Regions from separate parts of the Streptomyces sp. NPDC088387 genome, predicted to be linked through region 3. Evidence: riboswitches for the same ligand, from Rfam matches in the RefSeq annotation. Region 3 holds a riboswitch; each other region holds the start of a gene.
The links. Region 3 has a riboswitch for thiamine pyrophosphate ahead of ACIQAC_RS29340 (thiamine ABC transporter substrate binding subunit). Riboswitches for the same ligand answer to the same signal wherever they lie in the genome.
Positions count from the first base shown of each region.

Region 1: another riboswitch for thiamine pyrophosphate. It lies ahead of thiC (phosphomethylpyrimidine synthase ThiC); the one in region 3 lies ahead of ACIQAC_RS29340 (thiamine ABC transporter substrate binding subunit).
Region 2: another riboswitch for thiamine pyrophosphate. It lies ahead of thiO (glycine oxidase ThiO); the one in region 3 lies ahead of ACIQAC_RS29340 (thiamine ABC transporter substrate binding subunit).

Region 1 covers NZ_JBIVNC010000003.1:217,330-220,599, reverse strand. Annotated here, with positions in the region: gene ACIQAC_RS09175 (YibE/F family protein) at 1-401, opposite strand, end outside; TPP riboswitch at 959-1,148, shown strand; gene thiC (phosphomethylpyrimidine synthase ThiC) at 1,141-2,961, shown strand; gene ACIQAC_RS09165 (GAF and ANTAR domain-containing protein) at 3,215-3,270, shown strand, end outside.
Region 2 covers NZ_JBIVNC010000001.1:356,039-359,308, reverse strand. Annotated here, with positions in the region: gene thiS (sulfur carrier protein ThiS) at 1-149, opposite strand, end outside; gene thiO (glycine oxidase ThiO) at 146-1,333, opposite strand; TPP riboswitch at 1,358-1,469, opposite strand; gene ACIQAC_RS01725 (NAD(P)/FAD-dependent oxidoreductase) at 1,872-3,047, shown strand; gene ACIQAC_RS01720 (Rv2175c family DNA-binding protein) at 3,121-3,270, shown strand, end outside.
Region 3 covers NZ_JBIVNC010000012.1:164,807-168,076, forward strand. Annotated here, with positions in the region: gene rlmN (23S rRNA (adenine(2503)-C(2))-methyltransferase RlmN) at 87-1,193, shown strand; TPP riboswitch at 1,239-1,357, shown strand; gene ACIQAC_RS29340 (thiamine ABC transporter substrate binding subunit) at 1,354-2,433, shown strand; gene ACIQAC_RS29345 (ABC transporter permease) at 2,469-3,270, shown strand, end outside.

The DNA of each region.
Region 1 (3,270 bases), on a different contig from region 3:
ATCTTACGTAGGTGGACGGAGACCGGGGCGGCGGGACCGTGGCTGTGGGAGTGACCGTGCCCACCGCCGTGCCCGTTGTCGCCGTGTCCGTGACCGCCGCCGTGATTGTCGCCGTGGTGGTCACCGTGTCCGCCGCTGTGCCCGTTGCCGGGACCGCCGTTGCCCTGGCCATGCCTGTGGCCGTCGTCCGGCCCGTTGGCGGGTCCGTTGGTGGGCCCATTGCGGGGGTCGGCTCCCGGGCCCTCGGGCCCGTTTCCGTGGCCGCCAGGGCCACCGCCGTAACCGTCGCCATAGCCGTCGCCGTAACCCCCGCCGGATGCCTGACCACGGCCGTCACCAGGCGCGTTGCCGCCGGGACCATAGCCTGCGCCGGCGTTGGGGCCGTAGCCCTCGCCCCGCACGGGCCTGTACGGCTGCCCCTGCGGCTCGTTGAAGTCCTGCCCGCCAGGGGGACCACCGAAGTCGCGCCCCTGACCGCCGGGTCCAAGCCTCTGACCACCAGTACCCGGCCCCTGTCCACCACGACCCGCCCCTTGACCACCAGGAGCGCGCCCTTGGCCATGCGGGCTGCCAGGACCGGCACCCTGACCACGAGGACCGCCGGGCCCAGGACCAGGACCGGGGCCAAGACCAGGACCAGGACCGGGCCCAGGACCAGGGCCGCGACCAACACCAGGCCCAACACCCCTGCCCCCCTCCCCAACCCCGCCCCCACGACCGTCACTCGCCCCCGCCGGAGGCCCCGAGCGGGCGCCAAGTCGGCGTACGGAGCCGGTCTCGTAGTCCGGTCCCGCTTCGGGTCCGGGGCCGCGGCCGGAGCCGGAGGCATCGCCCGGTTCGCGGGGCGGCTCCGGCGGAGGGAATGGGGGATCCTGCGGTGTGGTCACCGACCGATCATCGCAAGAACGGCAGGGGCCCTCTGTTCACCGCGCCCGAATTGACGCTAGCGTGGAGTCACCTTTGTACACGCGGGAGCTCGGAGCACCGGGCTGAGAGGGCGCTGACCTTCGTCTTCGCGATGTTTCACGTGGAACATCACTCATCACGAGTGACGTATCCCATGGAACGCCGACAGACGAGAACCGCTGCGTCGACCGCCGAACCTGTTACCGGGTAATGCCGGCGTAGGGAGTAGGTCTCATGACCATCGAGGACGCACGCACGCCTGCCTCCACGCAGATCTCCAGCGACACGGAGATCGCCACCAGCGAGGAGGCCGGGAAGTCCATCGGCTGGCACAAGGCGTACATCGAGGGCTCCCGCCCCGATCTGCGTGTGCCGGTCCGTCAGGTGCATCTCACCAACGGGCAGGACGTCACGCTGTACGACACCTCCGGCCCGTACACCGATCCGCTGGTCACCACTGATGTTCGCAGGGGACTGGCGCCGTTGCGGGAGAACTGGATCATCGCCCGCGGCGACACCGAGGAGTACGGGGGGCGCCCCGTCCGCCCCGAGGACGACGGCATCAAGCACACGTCGCCGCGAGGCGGCCTGCGCAACCTCGATGCGGTCTTCCCCGGCCGGCCTCGTCAGCCGCGCCGGAGCCGTGACGGCAGCGCGGTCACGCAACTTGCGTACGCACGCCGGGGCGAGATCACGCCGGAGATGGAGTACGTGGCCGTCAGGGAGAACGTTTCTCCCGAGGTCGTGCGCGAGGAGATCGCGGCGGGACGGGCCGTGCTGCCCGCCAACGTCAACCACCCGGAGATCGAGCCGATGATCATCGGCAAGCGATTCCTGGTGAAGGTCAACGCCAACATCGGAAACTCGGCGGTGACTTCCTCCATCGAGGAGGAGGTCGAGAAGATGACCTGGGCGACCCGCTGGGGCGCCGACACGGTCATGGACCTGTCCACCGGCCGGAACATCCACACCACCCGCGAGTGGGTGCTGCGCAACTCCCCCGTCCCCATCGGCACCGTGCCGCTCTACCAGGCGCTGGAGAAGGTCGACGGCAGGGCCGAGGAGCTGACCTGGGAGATCTACAAGGACACGGTCCTCGAACAGGCCGAGCAGGGCGTGGACTACATGACCGTCCACGCGGGTGTGCGGCTGCCGTTCGTGCCGCTCACGGCGAACCGCAAGACCGGCATCGTCTCGCGCGGCGGCTCGATCATGGCCGCGTGGTGCCTCGCGCACCACAAGGACTCGTTCCTCTACGAGAACTTCGAGGAACTCTGCGAGATCCTCGCCGCCTACGACATCACCTACTCGCTGGGTGACGGACTGCGGCCGGGCTCGATCGCCGACGCCAACGACGAGGCGCAGTTCGCGGAGTTGCGCACGCTCGGGGAACTCAACCGGATCGCGAAGCGTTTCAACGTACAGACCATGATCGAGGGCCCGGGACACGTCCCGATGCACAAGATCAAGGAGAACATCGACCTTCAGCAGGAGATCTGTGATGAAGCTCCGTTCTATACGCTCGGCCCGCTGACGACGGACGTCGCGCCGGCGTACGACCACATCACCTCCGGCATTGGTGCCGCGATGATCGCCTGGTGGGGCACGGCCATGCTCTGCTATGTCACGCCCAAGGAACATCTGGGCCTGCCCAACCGTGACGACGTCAAGACCGGCGTCATCACCTACAAGATCGCCGCCCACGCAGCCGACCTCGCCAAGGGGCACCCCGGAGCACAGGAGTGGGACGACGCGCTGTCGGACGCCCGTTTCGAGTTCCGCTGGGAGGACCAGTTCAACCTGGCCCTCGACCCGGACACGGCCCGTGAGTTCCACGACGAGACCCTGCCGGCAGAACCCGCGAAGACAGCCCACTTCTGCTCGATGTGCGGCCCCAAGTTCTGCAGCATGAAGATCAGCCAGAGCATCAACGAGCGCTTCGGTGGTGTCGCGGCCGAAGGGGCGTCTCCCGAGGAGGTCGCGGAAGGCATGCTCCAGAAGTCGAAGGAGTTCGCCGCCAGCGGCAACAGGGTGTACCTGCCGCTCGCCGACTGAAGCAGCGCGCCTCGCGGGGTCGGGTGAGGCCCGGACCGCACCCGACCCCGCGAGGAACGCGACAGCGACACCGCACCTTGAAACGACACCGCACCTTGAGATGACATCGCACCTTGAAAACTGAACACATGTTTGGTTAATTGTCGCGGATCGAGGGCGCCCCCCTCGGTACCCCGCAAGCGGCCCGGCCCCGTCGTTCGCATGCGAAGCTTGGAATGAAGTCACCGGGATGAGGTGGGGCGAGGAGGCAGTCATGGACTGGGCCCGGTTCGCGCAACAACTGGCCGCCATGGCGCGCGACCTCCTGGC
Region 2 (3,270 bases), on a different contig from region 3:
GACGTCGTGGACCACTGACCGCGCGGGACGACGGTTTCGTTGAGTGCGGCGGCGACTCCGGAGGGCGCCGGGGTGAGCGCCGTCACCAGGACGTCGAGAGCCGTGCCGGGAGCCACTTCGCGGGTCTCTCCGTTGACCGAGATGTTCATGCGGGCTGCTCCGTGAGTGCGGCGGCGGTGAAGCGCCGGGGGGTGAAGGGGCGGGCTTCCTCGGGGAGTTCACCGGTGACCAGCGCGTGCGCGAGCGCGTCGCCGGTGACCGGTGTGAGCAGCACGCCGTTGCGGTAGTGCCCGGTGGCCAGCAGCAGTCCGTCCAGCTCGGTCGGGCCGAGCAGCGGCGCGTTGTCCGGGGAACCGGGGCGCAGACCCGCGCGGGTCTCCGTCAGGGGCAGTTCGGTGATGCCGGGGACCAGCTCGTGGGCGTCGCGCAGCAGCGCGTACACCCCGCCCGCGGTCACCGTGGTGTCCCAGCCGAGCTCCTCGCTGGTCGCGCCGACGACGAGTTCGCCGTTCTCGCGCGGCACCAGGTAGACATGGCTGCCGCGGACGACCGCGCGGACGGTACGGCTCAGGAAGGGCGCGTATCGCGCCGGCACGGCCAGCCGCAGCACCTCCCCCTTCACCGGCCGTACCGGCGGCAGTACGTCGTCCGGGACGCCCGGCAGCCGCCCGCTGAGGCTGCCGGCGGCCAGCACCACCTGGCCGGCGCCGAGGCGGACGCCCTCGCGGGTGACGGCACCGGTGGCCCGCTCCCGCTCGACCACGAGCCGTTCGGCCCAGGTGCGGTGGAAGACCACCCCGGCCAGCTCGCAGGCGCTCAGCAGGGCCGCCGCGAGCCGCCGTGGGTCGATCTGGTGGTCACCGTCGACCCGCAGCCCGCCGCGCACGCCCGGCGCGAGCATCGGCTCGAGGCGCCGGCACTCCCGGCCGGACAGCCACTCCGACTCCAGGCCCGACTGCCGTTGCAGGGTGTGCAGTTCCCGCAGATGCGCGCGGTCGTCGGCGTCCAGCGCGACGGCGAGCGTGCCGCACCTGCGGTAGCCGAGGTCGTGTCCGGTCAGGTCGGTCAGCTCGGCCGCGAAGGCGGGATAGCGGTCGGCCGAGGCCACGTTGAGGCCGAGCAGGGTCTGCTCGCCGTAGTGCAGTTCGGTGACGGCGGCGAGCATGCCGGCCGCCACCTGGGCGGCGCCGCCGCCGGGTTCGGGGTCCACGACGGCCGTGGCGAGCCCGCGCTGCGCGGCCCGCCAGGCCGTGACCAGACCGATGATTCCGCCCCCGACGACGAGGACGTCCGAGGTGTGTTCCGACGTGCGTAGCGTCGGGTGCTCCGACAGGTGTGACGTACGTGTGGAGGACGACACGGGCGTTCAGCCCCTCCCTTCGCCGGCATGACCCGGATCAGGTTCGTACGGTCGGAGGCCGCCAGCCTCCCTCTCAGCCCGGTGCGTCCGGGCTCCCGCGAGTGCTCTGTGCGAGTCACCCTAACTCCTGGTTCCGTGCCTCTGTAAGGGAGCCGTCCGCCACGATCGCGCCGCCCGGCTGCCTCGCGGCACCCCCGGTCGGCGCCCGGACCGCAGGTCGGACCCGGTCCGTGCCCGGTCCGTGCCCGGTCCGTGCGCCACCGCGCGGGCCGCGGGAACCGGGCCACCCGCGCGCGTGCCCCCGGCCGACGCGGGTGCCGGCGGGCACACGCGCCGGAGACCGCCTGGACTTTCGGTAGGTCCGCACCGGACCGCCGGTCCGGTGTGACAGGACTCGCAAGCGCACCCCCTGACTGACAATTTGTCAGGTGTCTATGGTGATCAGGTGAGCGACGACAGAGAGCAGACGGCGGCGCCCGGATCGCGCCGCGTGGTAGTGGTGGGCGCCGGCATGGCCGGGGTGCAGACCGCGGTCGCGCTCCGGGAACAGGGCTTCAACGGCACGGTGACCCTGATCGGCGCCGAACCCCACCAGCCCTACGACCGTCCGCCCCTGTCCAAGGCCGTCCTGCTCGGCAAGGCCGAGGACTCCGCCTTCGACATCGACTTCGACGCGCTCGACATCGAACTGCTCCTCGGCCGCGAGGTCTCGGGCGTGCGCCCCGGGGACCATGAACTGGACACCGAGGCCGGACCCGTCGCCTACGACGTCCTGGTCCTCGCCACCGGCGCCGCGCCGATCCTGCTGCCGGGCGCGGAGGGTGTGCCCGGCGTGCACCTGCTGCGCACCCTGGACGACGCCGCGCGGCTGCGGCCGGTGCTCGCGCGACAGCACGACATCGTGGTGGTCGGCGCGGGCTGGATCGGCGCCGAGTTCGCCACCGCCGCGCGCGAGGCGGGCTGCTCGGTGACGGTCGTGGAGGCCGCCGACCGCCCGCTCGCCGGGGCGCTCCCCGAGGAGGTGGCCGCCCCGATGGCCGGCTGGTACGCCGACAGCGGGGCCGTACTGCGCACCCACGCGCGCGTGGCACGCGTCGAGCCCGGCGAGGTCGTCCTCGACGACGGCTCGCGGCTGCCCGCGGGCGCCGTGGTGGTCGGCATCGGCGCCCGGCCCGCCACGGCCTGGCTGGCCGGCTCCGGCATCCAGCTCGGCGCGCACGGCGACGTCGTCGCCGACACCCATCTGCGCACCTCCGCCCCCGACGTCTACGCGGTCGGCGACTGCGCCTCCTTCCCGTCCGTGCGTTACGGCGAGCGGCTGATGGTCCACCACTGGGACAACGCCCTCCAGGGGCCGCGCACGGTCGCCGAGAACATCGTCGAGGGCGGCCAGGCCGACGCGGTCTACGACCCGGTGCCGTACTTCTGGTCCGAGCAGTTCGGCCGCTTCGTGCAGTACGCGGGGCACCACTCCGGCGCCGACACGACCCTGTGGCGCGGTGACCCTTCGGGGCCCGCGTGGAGCGTCTGCTGGCTGCGCGAGGGCCGCCTGGTCGCCCTGCTGGCGGTGGGCCGCCCGAGGGATCTCGCCCAGGCCCGGCGGCTCATCGAGTCGGGCACGCCGATGGATCCGGAACTGCTGGTGGACCCGTCGCGCCCGCTGAAGGCGGCCACGGCCGTCCGCTGAGAACGGCCTGGTCCGGAGCCTTCGGACGCGGCCCGGCTACCGAGTGTCAGTCCCAGATGGCAGTCTTGGAGGCGTGACCGAGATTGACGCAAAGATTGATGCTCTCGTCCCCGCCTGGCTCACCCTCCCCGACATCGCGGAACAACTGGACGTCGAGGTGACCCGGGTGCGGCAGCTGGTCAAGGAGGGCCAGCTCATCGCCGTACGCCGGGGTGAGAACCGC
Region 3 (3,270 bases):
AAGAGAGCCGGCGACGACCGGAGACGGCCACTGCGCACAGCTCGGGGCTCAGATCACCTGATCCGATCTGCGACACTGGTACGGCTATGCCTAAGCCCGGAGAACTCACATTCGTCGCCCCCCGCGGAGTCAAGAAGCCGCCGCGGCATCTTGCTGATCTCACGCCAGCCGAGCGCAAGGACGCCGTGGCCGAGGTCGGGGAGAAGCCGTTCCGTGCCAAGCAGCTCTCGCAGCACTACTTCGCGCGGTACGCGCACGACCCGGAGCAGTGGACCGACATCCCGGCCGGCTCGCGTGAGCGGCTGCGGGAGGCGCTGCTGCCGGACCTGATGACCGTCGTACGGCATCTGTCGACGGACGAGGGTGCCACGCGCAAGACGCTGTGGCGGCTGTTCGACGGGACGCTCGTCGAGTCGGTGCTGATGCGGTACCCGGACCGGGTCACCATGTGCATCAGCTCGCAGGCCGGGTGCGGGATGAACTGCCCGTTCTGCGCCACCGGACAGGCCGGGCTCGACCGGAACCTGTCGACCGCCGAGATCGTCCACCAGATCGTCGACGGGATGCGGGCGCTCAGGGACGGCGAGGTGCCCGGCGGGCCCGCGCGGCTGTCGAACATCGTGTTCATGGGCATGGGCGAGCCCCTCGCCAACTACAAGCGGGTCGTTGGCGCCATCCGCGCCCTGACCGACCCCGCACCCGACGGCGGCGGGCTCTCGCAGCGCGGGATCACCGTCTCGACCGTGGGTCTCGTCCCGGCGATCAACCGGTTCTCCGACGAGGGCTTCAAGTGCCGCCTCGCGATCTCGCTGCACGCCCCCGACGACGAGCTGCGCGACACCCTCGTACCGGTCAACACCCGGTGGAAGGTGCGCGAGGTGCTGGACGCCGGGTTCGCGTACGCCGACCGGTCCGGGCGGCGGCTGTCCATCGAGTACGCGCTGATCCGGGACATCAACGACCAGGCATGGCGCGCCGACCGGCTCGGGCGGATGCTCAAGGGCCGGCCCGTGCACGTCAACCTCATCCCGCTGAACCCGACGCCGGGCTCCAAGTGGACCGCGTCCCGGCCCGAGGACGAGAAGGCGTTCGTCGAGGCCATCGCCGCCCACGGCGTGCCGGTCACCGTCCGGGACACCCGAGGTCAGGAGATCGACGGGGCGTGCGGTCAGCTCGCGGCCACCGAGCGGTAGTCTGACCGACGTCGGTACAGCGTCATCAGGACAACTTCATATCCCATTTTCCGACAGGGGAGCGCCACAGCGCTGAGAGTGCGGCCGCCGCAGGACAGGCGGGCCGCAGACCCTCTGAACCTCGCCCAGGTCATTCTGGGTAGGAAGTTCGGTTTCCTTCATGAGAAGCACCAAGCACTGCCTTGCCCTGGCCGCCGGCCTGGGCCTCCTCACGCTGTCCGCGTGCGGATCCGGCTCCGACTCCGGCAGCGGCGGGGATTCCAAAACCGTCACGCTCGTCAGCCACAACTCCTGGGCCGTCTCCAAGAGCGTCCTCGCCGACTTCGAGAAGAAGTCCGGCTACCGGGTCAAGGTCCTGGAGGACGGCGACGCCGGCCAGGCCGTCAACAAGGCGATCCTCACCAAGGACAACCCGCAGGGCGACGTCTTCTTCGGCGTCGACAACACCCTCCTCTCCCGCGCCCTCGACAACGGGCTCTTCCAGCCGTACGAGGCCAAGGGCTCCGACCTGGTGCTGCCCGAGTACCGGGCCGACGAGAGCAAGCACCGGGTCACGCCCGTCGACACCGGCGACATCTGCGTCAACTACGACAAGGCCTACTTCAGCGAGCACAGGCTGGAGCCGCCGAAGACGTTCGACGACCTCACCAAGCCCGCGTACAAGAACCTGCTCGTCACCGAGAACGCCTCCACCTCCTCGCCCGGCCTGGGCTTTCTGCTCGGAACCGCCGCCAGGTACGGCGACGACGGCTGGCAGGACTACTGGAAGAAGCTCACGGCCAACGGCGTGAAGGTCGTCGACAGCTGGGAGCAGGCCTACAACGAGGAGTTCTCCGGGTCCGCCGGCGGCAAGAAGGCCAAGGGCGACCGGCCGCTGGTGGTGTCGTACGCCTCCTCGCCGCCCGTCGAGGTCGTCTACGCCGATCCGCAGCCCACGACCGCCCCCACCGGCGTCGCCGACGGCACCTGCTTCCGCCAGGTCGAGTACGCGGGACTGCTGAGCAACGCGAGGAACACCGAGGGCGGCAAGGCGCTCCTTGACTTCCTGCTCACCAAGGAGTTCCAGGACGACATGCCGCTGAACATGTTCGTCTACCCGGTGCGCGAGGCCGCCCAGGTCCCGGAGGTCTTCGCCAAGTACGGCCCCCAGGCGAAGGATCCCGAGACCATGGACCCGGCGAAGATCGCCGACCACCGTGACGACTGGGTCAAGTCGTGGACGTCGCTCGTACTGAAGTAGGCAGGCGCCGCGGGGGCGCGGCGCGGCTCGGGCTGATGGCCCTGCCCGTCGCGTTCTTCGGCGTCTTCTTCGCCTACCCGGTCGCCGCGATCCTCGGCCGGGGCCTGCACGTCGACGGCGGCTGGCGGTTCGGACGGCTGTGGGACGTGCTCGGGCAGTCGGACATCCGGCACGTGCTGTGGTTCACCACCTGGCAGGCGCTGGCCTCGACCGCGCTGACCCTGCTGATCGCCCTGCCCGGCGCCTACGTCTTCGCCCGCCTCGACTTCCCCGGCAAGCAGGTGCTGCGCGCGGTCGTGACCGTGCCGTTCGTGCTGCCGACGGTCGTCGTCGGTACGGCGTTCCTGGCACTGGTCGGCCGCGGCGGACTCCTCGACGAGCTGTGGGGCGTACGCCTCGACACCACCGTGTGGGCGATCCTGCTCGCGCACGTCTTCTTCAACTACGCGGTCGTCGTACGGACCGTGGGCGGCCTCTGGTCCCAGCTCGACCCGCGGCAGGAGGAGGCGGCACGCATGCTGGGCGCGTCCTCGCTGCGGGCCTGGCGGAAGGTCACACTCCCGGCGCTCGGACCGGCCGTGGCCGCCGCCGCGCTGATGGTCTTCCTGTTCACCTTCACCTCGTTCGGTGTGGTGCAGATCCTCGGCGGGCCCACCTTCTCCACCCTGGAGGTGGAGATCTACCGGCAGACGTCCGAGATCTTCGACCTGTCCACGGCGGCCGTCCTCACCCTGGTGCAGTTCGCGGCCGTGGGCGCGATCCTCGCCGTGCACGCCTGGACGGTACGGCGGCGGGAGAGCGCGCTGCGGCTGGTCGACCCGGCGACCACGGCCCGGC